4 regions of the Ornithinibacillus xuwenensis genome follow, and region 3 is predicted to be linked to each of the others. Evidence: riboswitches for the same ligand, from Rfam matches in the RefSeq annotation. Region 3 holds a riboswitch; each other region holds the start of a gene.

The links. Region 3 has a riboswitch for cyclic di-GMP ahead of ABC228_RS17775 (diguanylate cyclase). Riboswitches for the same ligand answer to the same signal wherever they lie in the genome.
Region 1: another riboswitch for cyclic di-GMP. It lies ahead of ABC228_RS15955 (PilZ domain-containing protein); the one in region 3 lies ahead of ABC228_RS17775 (diguanylate cyclase).
Region 2: another riboswitch for cyclic di-GMP. It lies ahead of ABC228_RS00050 (competence type IV pilus major pilin ComGC); the one in region 3 lies ahead of ABC228_RS17775 (diguanylate cyclase).
Region 4: another riboswitch for cyclic di-GMP. It lies ahead of ABC228_RS13365 (DUF5667 domain-containing protein); the one in region 3 lies ahead of ABC228_RS17775 (diguanylate cyclase).

Annotation. Positions count from the first base shown of each region.
Region 1 is NZ_JBDIML010000006.1:154,471-159,472, forward strand. It holds gene ABC228_RS15940 (ABC transporter substrate-binding protein) at 1-830, shown strand, start outside; gene ABC228_RS15945 (ABC transporter permease) at 906-1,700, shown strand; gene ABC228_RS15950 (ABC transporter permease) at 1,697-2,548, shown strand; cyclic di-GMP riboswitch class I at 2,742-2,826, shown strand; gene ABC228_RS15955 (PilZ domain-containing protein) at 2,988-3,533, shown strand; gene hag (flagellin Hag) at 3,879-4,763, shown strand; gene ABC228_RS15965 (hypothetical protein) at 4,996-5,002, shown strand, end outside.
Region 2 is NZ_JBDIML010000001.1:7,206-12,207, reverse strand. It holds gene ABC228_RS00070 (hypothetical protein) at 1-203, opposite strand, end outside; gene ABC228_RS00065 (hypothetical protein) at 196-738, opposite strand; gene pilM (type IV pilus biogenesis protein PilM) at 755-1,669, opposite strand; gene ABC228_RS00055 (prepilin peptidase) at 1,682-2,437, opposite strand; gene ABC228_RS00050 (competence type IV pilus major pilin ComGC) at 2,506-2,850, opposite strand; cyclic di-GMP riboswitch class II at 2,888-2,971, opposite strand; gene ABC228_RS00045 (type II secretion system F family protein) at 3,015-4,214, opposite strand; gene ABC228_RS00040 (type IV pilus twitching motility protein PilT) at 4,218-5,002, opposite strand, start outside.
Region 3 is NZ_JBDIML010000009.1:56,402-61,403, reverse strand. It holds gene ABC228_RS17785 (short-chain fatty acid transporter) at 1-1,135, shown strand, start outside; gene ABC228_RS17780 (DMT family transporter) at 1,177-2,079, opposite strand; cyclic di-GMP riboswitch class I at 2,368-2,454, shown strand; gene ABC228_RS17775 (diguanylate cyclase) at 2,550-5,002, shown strand, end outside.
Region 4 is NZ_JBDIML010000004.1:128,665-133,666, reverse strand. It holds gene pepV (dipeptidase PepV) at 1-1,059, opposite strand, end outside; gene ABC228_RS13375 (isochorismatase family protein) at 1,237-1,794, opposite strand; gene ABC228_RS13370 (MurR/RpiR family transcriptional regulator) at 2,305-2,838, shown strand; cyclic di-GMP riboswitch class I at 3,192-3,277, shown strand; gene ABC228_RS13365 (DUF5667 domain-containing protein) at 3,342-4,286, shown strand; gene ABC228_RS13360 (hypothetical protein) at 4,419-4,907, shown strand; gene sigI (RNA polymerase sigma-I factor) at 4,991-5,002, shown strand, end outside.

The DNA of each region.
Region 1 (5,002 bases), on a different contig from region 3:
AAAGTGGGACAGTGGCTTATGATCTTGTGTTTCCTTCAGATTATTATGTGAAGCAAATGGTGGAAAACGATTTGTTGCAAGAAATCAATTTTGATAATATTCCTAATTACGAAAATATCGCAAATGCATGGCGAAATATGCCATTTGATCCCGATAATAAATTTTCCGTGCCATTCATGTATGGCTATGACGGAATTGCCTATAACAAAGAATTTATAAAAGAAGCCCCAACTAGCTGGGAAGATTTATGGAATCCTGATTATGCTGGTAAAGTCCTTTTATTAGAAGAATCGAAAGAAGTATCCAATATGGTACAACAGCTATTAGGTAATGATATGAACAATCCAACTGAGGAGCAATTAGAAGAGGGCTTTGAAAAAGTAAAGGAGCTAATACCTAATGTATTAGCATTTGATTCTACGGCCTCAGATCGCCTTGTAAGTGGCGAAACTTGGATTGCACATGCTTATTCTGGTGCAGCAGCAACAGCGTGGTTAGAGAATCCTAATATTGATTTTGTTCTTCCAGAAGAAGGCGGTATTGTTTGGTTAGATGCAATGGTTATTCCGAAAACTGCTAAAAATAAATATACTGCAGAAGTATTTATTAACTATTTACTTCGCCCTGAAGTAAGCAAGCAGCTATCCGAATTTATACCTTATGGAAATCCGAATGAAAAAGCTGTAGAAATCTTGGATGAGAATATTAAAAACAGCCCTGGTATTAACTTCCCTGAAGAAGTGATTAAGCGTGCCGAATGGAACCTACCGCTAGATGCAGATCGTACACAATTGATGAACCGCTTATTCCAGGAATCAAAGGTTGAGTAACATAGAATTGTATAAAGGAGACAATCATTTGAATGTCTCCTTTAATGATGTTTTCTAGTATAAACGGGAAAGTAGGTGGAAAGTTTGAGAGATAGAACGAAGAAGATTTTGTTTTCTTTTTCCCTACTCGTCTTTTTATTTTTTTATATCCCGATATTATTCGTGATTATTTTTTCCTTTAACGATTCAAAGTTGGGTACCGTTTGGACTGGGTTTACGCTGGAATGGTACACCTCAATATTTGAAAATAGTCAGCTGATTGGGGCTACCATAAATAGCCTGTACATCGCAATTATTGCAACGCTTATCTCTACAGTTCTAGGGACATTAGCAGCTTTAGCCTTACATCGATACACTTTTATTGGAAAGAAAGCTGTAGAATTTCTCTTTTATATCCCGGTCGTTATTCCTGATATCGTTGTAGCGGTAGCGCTTCTTGCGATATATGGAATATTAAACATGTCTCTAGGTCTAAATACAGCCATCCCTGGACATGTGGCCATCACTATTTCTTATGTCATGCTAGTTGTATTAGCTAGATTATCATCATTTGACAATGCACTTGAAGAAGCGGCTAGCGATTTGGGAGCAAATGGATGGCAAACCTTCTGGAAGGTTACCTTTCCATTAATTTTTCCAGGTGTTCTAGCAGGAGGATTATTAGCATTTACGATTTCACTTGATGAATTTGTAATTTCATTCTTTACATTAGGACCAGGAGATAATACATTACCTGTCCTTGTGTATTCGATGGTTCGATTGGGTGTATCTCCTGAGGTAAATGTCCTGTCTACCTTTATCATTGTGATTATGGTAATTGCCGTATTGATTATTGGCTTGAGAATGCGTAAGGGAGGAGAAGCTAAATGAGAAGAAGTCTGAAGCAAGCCTATTTACTTTTATCTCCCAGTCTCCTTTGGTTAACGCTATTTTTAGTTGTACCAGTTATCTTTATCGCAGTCATTAGCTTCACCACGAATGGCGATTTTGGTGCCATTATTTATGAGTTTAGTACAGAGGCCTATCAAGCAGCATTTAGTTCCTTGTATGCAAAGGTAATATGGCAGTCCCTGTGGTGGTCATTTATTGCAACAGTTATTTGCTTGTTTATTGCATACCCGTTTGCATACTTTATTGCGAATGCTGGAAAATGGAAGAATTTATTGCTGTTATTGGTAATGGTGCCGTTTTGGACGAACTTATTAGTTCGTCTGTATGCTTGGATTATCCTCATGAATAATAATGGTGTGATTAATAATTTTCTAATGAAAATCGGTTTTATTGACGAGCCACTAGCCTTGATGTATTCTCCAGGTGGCGTCATTATTGGGTTGGTATACGGATTCTTACCATTTATGATTTTACCGATTTATTCATCCATTGAGCAACTCGATAAAACATACCTAGAAGCATCAGAAGACCTTGGAGCGGGACCAATTAAGACATTTTTACATGTAACCTTGCCGTTAACTTTTCCAGGGATTTTGGCAGGATTCATTATCACGTTTGTTCCATCCATTAGCGTATTTGTTGTGACAGACTTGTTTACAGGTGGAAAATTATTGATGGTAGGAAATGTAATTCGGGATGCTTTCTTAGTGGAAATGAACTGGCAGCTCGGTGCAGCACTCTCCTTGCTATTAATGATATTGGTATTACTATCTTTATTAATATTTATGCGTTTTACCAATCGGAAAGATCGTAAGCTATTGGTTTAGCATTAAAAAGTATACAATGACTTACCCTTGAAAAGCATGCTTAGGCATGCTTTTTTTTATGGTTTAATAGGTCAAGGGTAATAGGTCTAAGCATACATAAAGTTAATAATATAATACTTTTTTAGGATAAATGGTGAAAATATGTCGAATTATGGAAATCTTTCTAGTATAATGGCACTAGAACATTCAGGCTTTTCGAAAAAGGCAAACTTATTGAAAGATAAGGACGCAAAGCACAGGGCCTAAAGCAGTAGTGCAATGGCAGCCTAGCTACCGAAGAAAACTGGGACTTTAATGGGGAACCGGTATCTTAGGTTCTCCTCTTTCTTGTATGTTAAAGGGTAATCTACCTCCGCTGTTTGGAGGTATACCAGAATGTATAGTTCCTTTAGGGTGAAATTTCGAAAAACCAATCAGGAAAGGAAGTGGAGTGATTTAGATGGAATATGCGGAATACATTCTTATTGCAGTTGCCTTTATTTTAGTACTCATTTTGGTTACATATTTAATTTATTCTTATAAAAAAGAAGCAGCTGAAGTAAATAAGGAGACCGAAATTCCTAAAACAACTAAAGAAAATCATCATGAAATAGGCTTTCAAGGTCGAAATCTACGTAAAAACTTTAGGGTTCCATTGGACCATGTATCTTGTTTTGTTGAATTTATGGATGTCGATAATGAAGACTTAAATCCAAAGCATTTCAACGCTATATTAAGAAATATTAGTATTGGCGGCGCGAAATTTGTTTGTGAGTATGAATTTCCAATATTGGACGAGCTAAACATTAAATTACGCTTTAGCCTCCGAGAAAGTATCTTCATGGTAAAAGGAAGAATCGTGAGAAAAGAATTATATCCGGAAAGAGATATATTCGGTTATGGGGTACAGTTTACAAACTTGTTTGATGAGGATCGCGAGTTATTGTATCAAATCTTAAATCGTGTTGTGATCGAAAGACGGCGAAACCGGGTTGTAGGAGAGTGATTACGACTAATAGTCTGTGATGTTATAACATAGACTCTATTATTTTTTTGTTGAGAAAAGCCTGATGTTTCAAGGCTTCTACAATTTTCTTCAAATATATTTAAATTTTTTTCTAAAAAAGATTAAACATCTGATAAGTATGCCGATATAAATAGTACATCATCATGATGAATGAAATGTTATGGCCAAACATTTAAAAACTGGAGGTAACACTCCAAGCATTTAGTAGTTTCGATTAGAGACTACATTCAACCTAGATAATAACTCATAGAGTTGTTATAAATGCGAGGCATAAGGATGTGACTCGCAAAATAAAAAAACTACTTACATGGAGGTAAGGAAAACATGATTATCAATCACAATATTTCTGCATTAAACGCACACCGTCAATTAGGTGCTAACACTGGTGCAACTCAAAACTCTTTAGAAAAACTATCTTCTGGTCTTCGTATCAACAAAGCTGGAGATGACGCTGCAGGTCTAGCAATCTCTGAAAAAATGCGTGGACAAATCCGCGGTTTAGAAATGGCTTCTAAAAACGCTCAAGATGGTATTTCTTTAATCCAAACTGCTGAAGGTGCTTTGAATGAAACTCATTCAATCCTTCAACGTATGCGTGAACTTACTGTTCAAGCTGGTAACACTGGTACTCAAGAAACTGAAGATCTTCAAGCTATCCAAAGTGAAATCGATGCTCTAATCGAAGAACTTGGTGGAGAATCAGGATCTAAAGGTATTTCTGACCGTACACAATTCAACGGAAAGACTCTATTAGATGGTTCTTTCGCTTCTGGTAGCGGAAGTCTTACTTTCCAAATTGGTGCTAATACTACTCAACAATTAAGTGTAAACATTGAAAGTATGGCAGCAAAAGATTTAGGTACTTCAGGACTAAAAATCAATGCTATCGATGTAACTGACTTTGAAACAATCTCAGGCGCTGGATCTGGTGGTTTCGATGATCAACTAGCATCAATTGATGAAGCTATCAACCAAGTATCTACTCAACGTTCTGCACTAGGTGCGGTACAAAACCGTCTAGAGCACACTATCAACAACTTAGGTGCTTCTCAAGAAAACCTAACTGCTGCGGAATCTCGTATCCGTGACGTTGATATGGCGAAAGAAATGATGGAATTCACTAAGAATAACATCCTTACTCAAGCTGCTCAAAGCATGTTAGCACAAGCTAACCAACAACCACAAGGTGTTCTACAATTATTACGTTAATCGTAATTAAAATGAAAGCTCTCTTTTAGAGAGCTTTTTTTTGTGGTAACATCCACCATTAGCTGCTACAACTATTTCTCCACTCCAGTACATATATTTTCAAACTTTTATAAAAAATAGTAATAAGGTAATTAGAATATCTTATTGGGATACTCCCTTTATAAATAAGCAAACAAACCGATATAATAGAAGAATACTGTTACAGAATAATGGAAACTATTTGGAGGTAATTATGAATT
Region 2 (5,002 bases), on a different contig from region 3:
TCCCTTTGACCTTGTGTACTTTCTTTTTCCTTTGATATTCGTTCGTAAATAGCTTCGTGTGTTGAGACCTTTTGAATTAACAGATTTTCTTTTGTTTGTAAAGGCTTTACAATCGAAATATATAGTCCAAAATACAGTAATATCGAAAGGATTAATATACCTATTGCGATTAGGAAATGTTTTTTTGACCAGCTTCTACTCATCTTCGCCAAGCTCCTTTTTGACAGCATCCTCACTATAATAAACGGTTATGGTTGCTTCATATCCAGTTGCTGCACTACTTACACTAGTCAGTTGAACATCTTGAACATAAGATCGATTTAGTATAAGGGCTACAAAATTTGCTACAGCTGTTAAATCAGAAAAGCGTGCTTCCAATACAAATTGATCTACCTGTACATTCTGATAACTAACAAGGTGATTTGGGTCAATCAACAATCTTAGCGTATCCTCATAAATTGCAACAGTCGGTAAAGACTCCATTTTTAAAGTATCCATCGTTTCTTGAAGCTGCATGAGATTCTTTGATCCATTCATACCATCTTGATTCGAAGAGATGTGGTCCTCTAATTGTTCAGCATAATCTGTTTTACTTGAGATGGACTGCTTTAACTGAATACTTTGCCATAAGATAGCACTTATTACAGAAATAATTAGAAGTAATGCCATGAAGCCTAATAAGTAAGGAGCAATATTTTTCTTTTCTTTTTTTTCTAGAAAATTAATCTCTACGTTCATCCATTGCTCCCTCTCTTCAAATTCCTTCTTTTAAAGCTAGCCCTAGTACATCAATATATTTTAAATCGTCCACTTCATCTGTAAATGGATGGATTTCGGTTGAAAGTGATTGCCTTAAGGTGTTTTTCACTTGTTGAAGGTATGGAAAATCACCTGTCAATAATATTAAATTGATATCAGCTTGCCCCTTCGATATGGAATATTTATAAAAATCAATAATACGGTTTATTTCTACACTGTACTCATTTATCGTTTGTTCAATAGTTTCTTCACTTAGATCATTACGATGTTCCATCATCTCCACTTTAATGTAACGGGTAAACACGGCTTTATGATGATGAAATGCTGTTAATACAAGAGCATCCCAATTCCAATGCACATGTAATATGTGGTCTTTATTTAGCTCACTCTGTTTATAAAAATAGCGATAAACAGAGAGTGATGTTAGGTCAGCCACAATCGGCCTCAAGCCAGATTCTCGGAATAAGCCCGCAAAAGCATCAATTTTATCTTTTGGGTAGGCATAGAGCAGAATACTTCTTTCATGATTATTTATGTCCAGGAACTCAATTTCAAGGGCAGGGTTGGCAAATGGCAAATAGAAGCTATGCCCGAGCTGTGTCTGTACATAACCTAAAGCCTCTGATTTTGTAAGCCCTGCAGGTATTTGCAACTGTCGAATCACAACAGAATCATCTGGTAAACAAAAACAAATATTTTTACGCTTCCATTTCTTCTGTTGCACAAAATCTATAAGAATATTTCGTAATGTCGTCTTATCTACAATGTTCCCATCTTTGATTGTTTCATGGGGAAGCGGTATTTCACCTTGGTCAATCACACGATCAAGAGATGCATTTTTATGATAAGAGTAACGCAAAACATGATTTGTGATAACAATATTTACTCTGTCCTTATTCATTACTCCCATGCTATCACCTTCTTAAATAATAGTTGATACATACCAATTTATAAGTATATCACCATAAAAATAGGTAACGATTGCCGCCACAACGATATAGGGGCCAAATGGTATTGGTTGCTTCCGATGAATTCGATTAATCCATAGCATTAACAACCCAATAACAGCACCAATTACACATGACAGGAAAAAGGTAAGTAGCACTTTTTTAATCCCTAGAACGATGCCAAGCACACCAAATAGTTTCATATCTCCTGCACCCATGCCACCGTTACTCACAATAATAATAACCGCAATAATGGCAAACCCTAAAGTAGCACCTATAATAGAAGACCACCATGGCTCAAGTGGTTCTAAAACTCTAAGCACAATAAATATCGGCAAGAAAAATAGCAGAACCTTATTAGGAATAAGCATGTACTTCATATCAGATACAAATACTATCACAAGCATCGACATGAGGAATAATGCGAGTATTAGTTCCACACTAAGCCCTAATTGTGCATAGCTATGCGCAAATAAAAACCCTGTCACTAATTCCATTACGGGATAAATAAAAGAGATTTTTGCTTTGCAATGGCGACATCTTCCACGTTGAAATATGTATGAAAATATAGGAATGAGTTCATACCAATTTAATATATGGCTGCAATTCGGGCAGATAGAGCGATCATTGGTAAATGATTTTTGCTGTGGGAGCCGTAGCCCTACAACGTTAAAGAAAGAGCCAAAAAGAAGGCCTAATCCAAAAAATAGGATAAAATATACTGTATTCATACACAATTCTCCTGAAATAATCTTTATGAAAAAAGCCTTGCATTGGATGTGCAAGGCTTTTTATTTAATTATTCATATTCTGCAAGACCATTTGCATCTACACTTACGGTATCTGCTCCATCATAAGTATGATCTCCAGCCGGATCAGGAATTTCTGTTAAGAACCCTTCCGTAACTAGTTCATTTATGGTATACGTTCCATCTTCGCCTAGATCAAGTCCTGATACAAAAGCTAATCTTGCTGCATTTTCAATTAGCTCAACATTCGCTTCGTGAGCATCCTCTTCTGAGTTATTGATAATGTTTCCAATAGCAGGAACCGCGATTGCTAATATAATACCCAAAATTACAATGACGGCAAGTAATTCAATTAGTGTAAACCCTTTTTCATTTTTAAAGATTCGCTTAAACATGTAATTTCCCACCTTTTACTATTATTTATGCTGTATAAACATAGTTGGTCGGTTGCACTACTTACTCCGAACTATCCAAGTGCCCATATACAGATAATTCATCTTCGTATCCTACTTAAGTCCTAATATTAGTATAATTCAAACTTCGACCATTATCTACCTTTTTATTGAATATTTTCAAATAATGAAAACATTGGAATCACAACTGCTGCAATAATACTTCCTACTATAAATGTTAAAATAATTATCATCAGTGGTTCTATTAATACTTTAATCCGATTAGATAATTGCTCTACTTCCTCTTCATAGAACTCAGCAGCTTTTAATAACATTTGATCTAATGTACCTGTTTTTTCTCCAATTTGCATCATTTGAATGATGAGTGGAGGAAATGCCCAATGTTCTTTTAAAGGAACTGTAATCGATTCTCCTTGTTCCAATGATTTTCTCGCTTCTTTCATAACACCTTTCATCACTCGGTTATCTACAACATTTTCTGTAATTTCAACCGATTGTAAGATAGGAACAGCACTATTTACTAATGTACTTAATGTGGAAGTCAGTCGCACGAGTGTACCCTTATGAACAAGTAGACCTAAAACTGGTATTTTCATTTTAACAGCATCCACCCTGTAAGCAAAAGACTCGTTCTTCAAAAGGTATTGATATAACAAAATGATGCCGATAACCATAAGAAACAGAACCCACCAATAAGTTCCTAGCCACTCACTAATAGCTAGTATAGCTTGTGTAAATGGGGGAATTTCTTCTCCAAAGGAATCAAACATGGAAACAAACTGAGGAACAACAAATACTAGTAAGAAAATACTAAGGAACACGGTAATTATTCCCACTATACCCGGATAGAGGAGTGCCGAAACAATTCGTTGCTTATTTCGGTAATCTTTCTCATAATAATCCGCCATATCATTTAGTATTTCATCAAGCTTCCCACTTGCTTCCCCTGCATGAATCATGTTTACAAGAAGAGTTGGGAATATTTTCGGATGCTTAGCCACAGCTTTAGATAAGGGGTCTCCTCTATCTAAATGCTTATCAATAGCTAGTAGCGCGTTCTTTAATACCGTGCTTTCCGTTTGTTTAGCCATGGTCTTGGTTGCATCGGAAATTGGTATTCCCGCGTGAATTAAGGTTGAATACTGTCTGAGGAAAAGAATAAATTCTTTATTCTTTACTCTGTTCGATAAGATAATATCCCTGTTCCAAATGGTTGCTTCACGTAAGTCCACTACAATAAGCTTTTTCTTTTCTAGTTCCTTTAATGCTTCTTCCTTATTATCTGCCTCCAGCGTTCCTTTTACTCTCTCGCCGGTCATTTTTTTTGCTTGATACTGAAAATTCAAGGCTTAATATCCCCTTTCCTGCATAAAAGGAGCTGCGGTTTCCATCGCAATTTCATTCTCTTGAATGAGCCTTCTTAAATCCATCTCTAACGTATGCATTCCGATTTCTCGTGATGTTTGAAGAACGCTCTGAATCTGATGTAATTTTTCATTACGAATTAAATTCTTAACCGCTGGTGTATTAATCAGTACTTCTGTTGCAACCCTTCTACCCAATAGGTCTTTCGATAATAATAATCGCTGTGAAATTACAGCTTTTAAAATAGTAGAAAGCTGAATCCGTACTTGGTCCTGCTGCTCAGAAGGAAAAACATCAATAATCCGCTCAATGGTTGAAACTGCATCTGTTGTATGCAATGTACCTAGAACTAAATGTCCTGTTTCTGCAGCTGTAATGGCAGTTGAAATAGTTTCCAAATCCCGCATTTCTCCTACCATAATAACATCCGGGTCTTGCCTTAGGCTTGCTCTTAGACCACCTGCGAAGCTATTCGTATCAAATCCAACTTCTCGTTGATCAATAACCGATTTGTGGTGCTTATGCATATATTCAATTGGATCCTCCAAGGTAATAATATGCTTGGCCACACTTTGATTCATGAAGTCAACCATGGATGCTAATGTCGTACTTTTCCCACTACCAGTCGGTCCTGTAACGAGAACTAACCCCTGAGGATTTTGAACAATTTTCTTGGTTATTTGTGGTAAGCGCAATTGCTCAATCGAAGGAATTTCTGTCGGAATAAGCCGTATTGCCAGTGATAGCTCTCCTCGCTGATAAAAGGTAT
Region 3 (5,002 bases):
TACGGGGTACATTTTAGCAAATAGTCCGATCGTAAAAAGGTTATTAGGTAAAATTAGTAAGCTAGCAAATACACCAGGGCAAGCAATTTTATTAGTAACATTTGTTGCTTCCATTGCTTGTTTAATAAATTATGGCTTTGGATTAGTGGTGGGGGCGCTATTGGCTATTCACGTTGCAAAACGAGTACCATCAGTTGATTATCGTTTATTGATGGCAAGTGCCTATAGTGGTTTCTTATTATGGCATGGTGGATTTTCAGGTTCTATTCCATTAACCATTGCAACACAAGGTCATTTTCTGGAAGAAACGATGGGAATTATTCCTGTTACAGAGACACTATTTAGCAGTTATAATCTGTTTATTGTCGGAACGCTACTAATATCCCTACCGTTGTTAAATAGACTATTGATGAGACCAACTCGTAACGTAGGAGAAATTGATCCAGAATTGTTGAACCTCCAAGCTTCTGTAATAGAAGAGGAAGAAGTAGAAGAAGCAGAGGAAAAAACAAGTACACCAGCTGAGCGATTAGAAAATAGTAGAGTTATTTCGATTTTAATTGGGTTGTTAGGATTAGCTTTCATTCTTTATCACTTTGTTCAAAATGGTCTGAATTTAAATATTAACATTGTGAACTTTATCTTTTTATTCTTCGGAATACTGTTTCATGGAACACCACGTCGCTTTTTAAATAGTGCCACAGATGCTGTTAAAAATGCAGGAGGCATTATCGTTCAGTTTCCTTTTTATGCTGGGATAATGGGTATGATGATTAGCTCCGGTCTATCTGATCAACTATCGATGTGGTTTGTCAATATTTCAAATGATTTTACATTGCCGTGGTTAAGCTTTATCAGTGCTGGTATCTTAAATTTCTTTGTTCCATCAGGTGGTGGCCAATGGGCAATTCAAGGCGATATCATGATTCCTGCTGCCATTGGTCTAGATGTGGATACTGCGAAAACAGCCATGGCGGTTGCATGGGGAGATGCTTGGACGAATATGGTTCAGCCGTTCTGGGCGTTACCAATTCTGGCCATTGCAGGATTAAAGGTTCGTGATATTATGGGATTCTGTGTGATGATTCTGTTTTGGAGCTTCATTCCGATATCAATTGGATTATTGTTTTTCTAATCATTCATTCATACTAATAACGTTAAAAAAAGCAATGCTAATTATGGGTTAGCATTGCTTCTTTTTCTTCCGGTAAGTTGTGATATCGTGATTCCTACGATGATAAAGAAAGAACCATATAAAATACTTGGTGTAATTGCTTCACTTAGTGCTAGCCAACTAAAGGACAATCCAAACACTGGTACAAGTAAGGTGGATAATGTTGCAGATACCATATCAATTTTACTCAGTATGACAAACCATATCGTGAAGCATAAAGCAGAAGCTAATACACCAGTAAAAAGAATATAAAATATACTTTGACCATTCCAATTAATTGGTTGCCCCCACTCCATTATCATAGCTGCTACAACAATACCGATTGTTCCAAAAAACATTTGGTAAGCAGAAACTTGTAATTTGGGAAGATGGTTTAATCGTAATCGGTAATATACATTGGAAGCTCCCCAAGAAATTGCAGCGATAACAATGAGTAATTCTCCAATAATCGTATCGATGCTTTGTGCTTGGAAGAAATCCCATCCAATAATAAGTACTAAGCCAACCATTCCGACTATAAGTCCTATTAGCTTTTTAGGAGTTAGCTTTTCGTCAAGAAACTTAGCTGCTAATAAGCTACTCCAAATGGGCATCGTGTAGAGAATGATGGAAGATTTCCCAGCATCGACAAATCGAAGTCCATACATAACGAAAAGAAAAACAATCGTTGTCTGTAACAAGCCAACAACCACTAGTGGTTTTACATACTGTTTTGGTGGAAGTTTAATCTTTAAGATTACAAGAATAACTAATAGAGTAATCGTTCCTGTTCCAAAACGAAGTGCAGAAAAAGTGAATGGACCTACAAATTGAAGGGATGCCTTCATCAATACCCATGCATATCCCCAGATGATCGTAATGATTAGAATAAGTAACCAAATGAAGGTTTTTTTAGTTGTTTTCATCCTATTTTCCTCTCAAAGTTTCCTACTGTTACCTTACCATAACAAGGTTAGACAAGGGTGTTATTTGCTTCGTATGAGATGGAAAATAATTGCTAGAATTATAATTTTGAAAATTTTGTAATTTCAGTAGGAGCGTGTTATAATATGTAAGCTAAAAAGTAGTGTAAATAGACTTGATTTTTTTTACATTTTTAAAAAATAAAACTTGTTTTAATCATTGAATAATCATAGAAGTGGTGTAAAATAGGTATTAAGTAGTAGTGAATATGACCTTAATATCCATATAGATTGAGAAAAGGGCAAACTATTCGAAAGTATAGGACGCAAAGCCAAGGGTCTACCGGTGTACATACCCATGATAGCCTGGCTGCCAAAATATTACGTTTTTTAGAATGTTTGGCTATCGTTCTTTGGATAGCCATTTTTTGATTTTCCTAAAACGAAGTCTTTATGACTAAGAGGTGAAAATAGTGGAAGTCATTAATAACCGATATCGAATAATGGAGCAATTACATCAGAACAGACTAGTTTCAACTTATTTAGCTGTTGATATGCGAGCAGATAATAAGGTAATTCGACTAAGTCTACTAAATGCTGAATATACACCGCAATCCTTAATTGATTATTACACCGATTCTTTTATTGCGATTAAAAATTTGACTAGTAAGCGCATTGTTCGTAATTTTCACTTCAATACAATTTCGCACATAGATAATAAAGTGCAGCAGGATAAAAATTATTTCTTTACTTCTGCCCATATTGCTACAGAGGAACCATTTGTAGATTTTGTTCAAAGTATGACAATTGACCAAGTTCTCGATGCATTTGTCGAGCTTTGTACAGCTGTGCATTATCTACATTTAAAAGGCTTTATATATGGTGAATTAAATTTAAATAACATATTCGTTGTTGAATCAAATCGTCGCTACAAGCTGATGCTGAAGGATCTTGCAACTGTTGAATTAGATAAGCATATCCATACCAATGAGGGGATTGAGGATTCTTACTTCAAATCACCTAAAGTGTTATCTGGCAATGAGCCTGATGTGGAAGCGGATATGTATGCACTAGGGGTTATCCTTTTGGCGATGCTACGTAAGAAAGCATACATAACAAACCCTAGGGATGAACTTCGGATTTTAAAGCAGGAAAATACTTCACTAGATCAAGCGAATTCGAGGATCACGGAGGCATTAATCCCTATCTTAGAAGATTTGTTAGTGTTAGAGGATTATCCATTTTCTTCTATTCAAGATATGACAACAAAGCTAGGTGAAAGTCTTGGCCTGAAGCTTTCTATAATAGAAACAGAAGAGATAGAGAAGCTACAATTCCACACGAAAAGTGTCGGAAGGGAATTGGAAACCGATATTATTATCAGAAACTTCGGGAACTTATCACAATATAAGCCCAGTAAGCGAATTTTCTTAGTTCAGGGAGAAGATGGGATTGGGAAAACACGTTTTCTAAAGGAAATGAAGTTTTTGTTAGGGCTACAAAAGGCAACTGTCTATGCAAGCTTTAGTTTAAGTGATACAGGTAGCAGTAAGCAAATGTGGATTGATATTTTAAGTAAGATGATTGTGGAAACTGATATTCATACGGTTGAGAAATACAAGGAAGAGCTTATGCGATATTTTCCAGAATTAGTCGATCAAGAGCAATCGCCTACAGTTGACAACTCGCTTGGTGTAAATTCTAAATATCGTATTTTGAATCGTATTGGTGGATTTATTAATGAAAGTGTCAAAAATAAGCCCGCAATAATACTGATTGACGATATTCACCTAGCCGATGATTTTACATTCGATACGTTAAACTATTTATGTTCAGAAATATTAGAACAAAATAATCTGATGTTTTTGTTATCGGGTGCGAGTAGCGAGGATAACGAAAATAAAGCATATCGAGAAAGCGTTGAAAACCTTAAAAGGCGGAAGAACTCGGAGATTATAAGATTAAGACGTTTAGATACACAGCAATCAGGTGAGATGATCCGGAATATTCTAGCCATATCCTATATACCGGTTCGGTTAACAGAGCGAATCTATTCTCGCTCATTTGGAAACCCACTTTTTATAAGCGAGGTAATTAAGGATCTTTATAGTCGAAATATTATGGAGGTAAATCCACAAAATGGAATGTGGAGTATAAATCTTTCTGCTAGAGACTATGATTTATTGGAGATTCCAGATAGTATTGAACAGGCTCTTGTTAACCAATTGCAGGACTTGACTGAACAAAAGCTAGAAATTCTTGAAGCAGTTGCAATATTTAACAAGCCTGTCACGATCGAAACAATTACGAAATTCTTACAGCTACCGATGGAACATATTGAGGAGCATCTTGCTAAGCTTGCAAGAAAAGGAATCATTCAACGGTTAGTATCTGATATTGGTTACTTATTTGAATTTAACAATAAGGTGTTAAAGCAAATCGTTTACGATAGAATCTCTGCTGATGAAAGAATTAAAAAGCATATGGAAGCAGCAGTCATACTGGAGGAAGAATTAGATACACCTCCTGATGAACTAATCTTTCATCATGAACGAGCAAAAAACTGGGAAAAAACAAAGCAGTATTATTTGGAGAATGCTTCCAAAATGCTTTCAGAGGGAAATAAAAAAGGGGAAATTCTTAACCTAGAAAAGGCTCTTTCCTTGATGGAGGATATTGAAGAAAAGACAAAGCTATTGATGGAGATAGGTGTGTTGTATTCCGAACTAAATGAAACGGAAAATTCATTGAAGTCCTTTGATATCGCTGAACAGCTTGCTATATCCACCAACCATGCTGAAAATGTTGTACATGTTTATTTGAATATAGCTGGTGTATATTCAAGTCTATATGATATTGAACAAACAAAAGCGTATATGCAAAAGGTAGAGCAAGCATTTACGAATTATGAAGATAAAAAGTCGAG
Region 4 (5,002 bases), on a different contig from region 3:
ATAACGCATATTCAAACCAATACGTCCACCAGCTTCACTTCGATAATCCATCACCCCTACATTTATCGTTAAATCTCCAGATACATCATCCTGATAGGCAATGTCAAATACCTCTCCTCTTGATTGCTTAAAGAATGAAGCAACTGTTTCTACAAATCTTTTTCCTGCTAGGTCTAGTGCTACTGATTGTAAAAACTGTGCCATATAGATACCAGCATTTTTTCCATTTCGTGGCTCTGCACCATGTGCACTAATTCCAACTAATGTAACTATTAGTTGGCCCTCACGCTCTGATACATTTCCCTCTAATTGATTTTCCTGAAGGAAACCTTGATAGCGTTTTGCTAGACTACTCTCTTCTACATGCTTTTTAATATGTACTTCTGCATAATCTGGAACCATATTGTACCGACGTCCTGATTGGAATGACAATAATTCTACCTCAGAGTTCTCTTGTTCCTTTTGAACAGGCTGGACAATATCATAATCAGAAATGCCCTTTTCCGCATAAATAATTGGAAAGTCTGCGTCTGGTACAAACCCTATACTCGGCATTTCTTCTTTTTCGAAATAATGTTCCACACAACGCCAATCACTTTCTTCATCTGTACCAATAATTAATCGTACTCGCTTGTCTAGTGGTAACCCCAATTCTTTGACAATCTTCATACCATAATATGCTGCTATGGTTGGCCCTTTATCATCACTTGAGCCACGAGCATATATTTTTCCATCCTTAATTACTCCGCTATATGGATCGACACTCCAGCCATCACCTTCAGGTACGACATCCACATGACCCAGTATGCCAAGAAGCTCTTCTCCTTCACCCATCTCAAGATGTCCTGCAAGATTGCCAACGTTCTTGGATATAAAACCATCTTTCTGACCTAGTTCTAACAAGTAATTTAAAGCATCTTTTATTCCTTGTCCGAGTGGTGCATCAGGAGTGGCACCTTCTTCATCTAACACACTCTTAATTTGAAGTAATCCCTGTAAATCTTTGATGAAATCTTCTTTTCTTTTCATAACTTCATCTAACCATTGGATGTTTTCCATCTACTTTCACTCCCTCTTATACAACCAAACAACTAACTACTTTTTTGATAGTCTATTTCTATTTTACACCTTTATCGCTCATCATGAGAAGAAAGCAACCCTTTAGAATCTATTCGAAACAAAAATGGCGTGCTCTTGTCACGCCATTCCATTAAGAATATATCAGCCTTGATGAAACTATCGATAACGATAATGAGTTGGTTGAAACAAATCCTCATCAGAGCTTCTGACCAATGAAAAATGCTCAACATTATCATGACCATGAAGTGTCCGATTATGATGGTTAATAATCTGTTCTGCTAATAGAACATCATTATCTGTGGTTGAGTGTCCATCACCAACTAATGTTACATCTAGCCTACATGTGGTCGCTGTTCTAACTGCACTGTCAATACAAAATTGTGTTTTGCAGCCCATTATGACAATATGCTCCGTTTTCTGTTCTTGTAAATGATCTAGAAGCCCGGTTCCGTGAAAGCAGTTGGTTGCATATTTATCAAAAATCGTTACATCCTTAGGTACTGTTATTTCTTGATGTATCTCAAAGCCGCTTCCCTTACCTTCTGCAACATCTAAATCTCGTACAAATACAATCGGAACTTCTTCCATTATCGCTTTATGAATTACTCTATTTATGGTTTGAATAAGCTGTTCTTTTTGGTAAACTCCACTTTCAGTTTGATTTCCATCTATTAATTCCTGTTGCACATCAATAATAACTAATGCTTGATTCAATCAATTTTCCCCTCTCGAATTTTGGGGAAACGCTAATCAACTAGGTTACTTAGTCGTTATCCCCTTTTGATTTTTTACGAAAACAACGAATGCATTGTTCATCCTATCAACCTCCTATAACAACATATTGCCTTATCGCCAATTTTCACACGATTAAGACAGGTTAATTTTACCATATGTCGTTTCATTACGCTTTATTTTTCAAGCGACAAATTTCGAATGGATTTCCGTTCCATGAATGCCTTGCACTTTAATATCAACTATCCTTCAAGCTCGAATGAATAACCGGTTTGATAGTTCACTTCCCTACCCATACTATACGTATAGAATTATGCTTGAACTATGAAATCAATTAGTAAGCAAGCACTTTTATATATTCCTTATTTTTCAGTATTTTTTTAGGAGTCAGATTTTGCACCCCCTCAAAAAAATCTACTTGTTAGAATGAAAGTAGATAATGAAAGTGCTTGCAAGAACATAATGAAAACACTACCAAGGAGGGTATCAGTTTTGAAAGCAAATCGAATCAGTCTTCTCCATTCGTTGTTTTCGGTCATAAACGAAAACGATGAAAACGACACAAATTATGTTTTAGCACACTATTTCTTAAATCATTATCATGAGCTAAGTCATTTAAATATCTATGAGGTTTCAGAAGCATGCTTTGTCTCAAGGTCTAGTGTTAGAAGGTTTTGCAAATCAATTGGTTATGAGAATTTTTTAGATTTAAAACATGAATTCTCAAGCTATGATGATCGGTATGAATCCTATATGCGATATGCAAAAAGAGATAACTACCGTGAAACACTTACGAAAGAAATTAACGAAATGATTATTGAGCTAGATAAACGAATGGATACACGAGAGGTGTATGAGATTGCAAAGAGAATTCGAGATAGTCGTCAGACCGTATTCTTAACCTCTGGAACCACAGCAGGTTTTGTCAGAGATTTTCAAGAATCAATGGTGTTCAATAAAAAGGTTATCAGCCTAGTGTCAGAGCTTTACTCGGATAACCCCTGTTATTATAACCAATATGGATAAAGTTAATAAGCTTGATACCCATGATAAGAACCAAGTTAAAAACGGTGAACTCGTCCTAGATTGTTTTGTGAAATAAGATAGATCAAATAGCATGAAAAAATAGCGTGCTCTTAACACGCTATTTTTTTATTTAACCTTACTTGTCTGTTCTCATAAATATAAGCAATCGATTCATCTAACTTACAACTACTAATCATAAAATGTATTCTACTAAATTCGATAGTATCTCCTTCCTCTACTTTTATATGAGCTATCATACTGTTATAGAAATGAAAAAATAATTTTCTATTAAAAATCTAAAAAACCCTCCCAAAATGAATTCAATTACCGTATAGAAAGATAAGAAATAATAATAATGTGAAAGGCAAAGCCATTGAAAAGTGGTGACGCAAAGCTATAGGAGCTAACAGTCTTTGACTTATGCTTGCCAGCTGCCAAACGGTAACCTTTCTATTATTCTTTTTTCTAATCTATTAATTACTAAAATTAGGAAGGTGATTTGCATGAAGAAACTACTAGCATCAGGAATTGTATTAGGGTCTTTATTTGTGGCAAGTACTGCTGTTTCAGCAGAAGAGACATCCCCAGAAATTATTAGTGCAGACTCGGAGTTATATGAAACAGTTCGTGTAATGGAGGACACTGAATATTCCTTGACAGAATCTCCAGAGGAGAAAATTATTCTCCAAGATGACTATGCAGAAAAACGTCTACTAGAGGCTGTAGAACAACTAGAAAACGGTGACGAGGAGTCAGCTGAAGAATTATTAAATGAATATGATGAACAAGTACAACATATAGAAGAGTCAATAGAAAATGCGGTAGATGACAATGAGGACATTTCTAACCTAGAAACAATTGTTGAAGAAAACGCCAAATATCTCAAGGAGAACTTATTAGCGTTACTGGAAAGGGAAGATCTTCCTGATACAGCAAAAGCAGGTATTACAAAAGCTTTAGAAAATCAAGCAAGAGCAATGAAAAATTTTGCGAAGGCACTTGAAAAAGCTGAATTAGCCATGATGAACGGAAATAGCAACAATGGAAGCAAGGATAAAGATGAAGTCGAAGAAAATTTAGATGACACGAATGAAGCTGCTGAAAAGGCTGAAGAAGAAGCTGAAAAAGCTGCCGAGAAAGCTCAAGAAGAAGCAGAAAAGGCTGAAGAAAAAGCTAGAGAAGAAGCTGAACGTGCGGAAGAGAAAGCCAGAGAAGAAGCTGAACGTGCGGAAGAAAAAGCTAGAGAAGAAGCTAAACGTGCGGAAGAAAAAGCCAAAGAAGAAGCTAAACGTACGGAAGAAAAAGCTAGAGAAGAAGCTAAACGTGCGGAAGAAAAAGCTAGAGAAGAAGCTAAACGTACGGAAGAAAAAGCTAGAGAAGAAGCTGAAAGAGCTCGAGAGAAAGCACAGAATGAAGAAAACGAAGATTCTAATACAGATGAACAATAATTTTCAAAAATAGACTTAAGTTATAAAAGAACTGCCATGAAAGTGGTGGTTCTTTCATTCCATTCCTGATAAGAACAACAATCTATTTTAAACAACCAAGAATCAGAATTCTAGAGAAATTAGGTGATTAGAATGCGCAAATTAATACTATTGATTTCTTTTCTTTTACTAGCAGCATGTGGAACCGAAGAAAGCTCGAATACAACAACTAACGAAAAAGAAAATACACAAGACGAAAAAGCTACATTTTTATTTGATAGCAAAGAGAAAGGAATCAAGGTTGAGGACGCTAGTGGTTGGACGTTAATCGAGGAACAGGATTCAAACGTAGTATTTGAGAATGGTACGCTTAAGGCTATTATAACTGTTATAAGTGAAGATAACGATTTTGCCACACTAAAGCAGGATTTAAAAACAAGCGCAGGAGACATTACCGTTTTAGAAGAAAGTGATACTCAATTATCTTTTCAAACCAATCGTAAAGAAAGTATTCGTTCTGATATCTCCCTGTATAAAGAAGGAACAAAAACACAGATCATTACTTTTATGACAAAGGTAGAAAATTACAAATCAAATCAGTCCCTAATAGAAGAATTTAGCAAAAAAATTAAATTTTACTAATTAACTTTATGTAAAATAACCTTTACCGGCGAAGTAATCTCCCTTACTATTAATTGTAATGTTACATGAAGTAGGTGATTCTTATGAATAGGGAT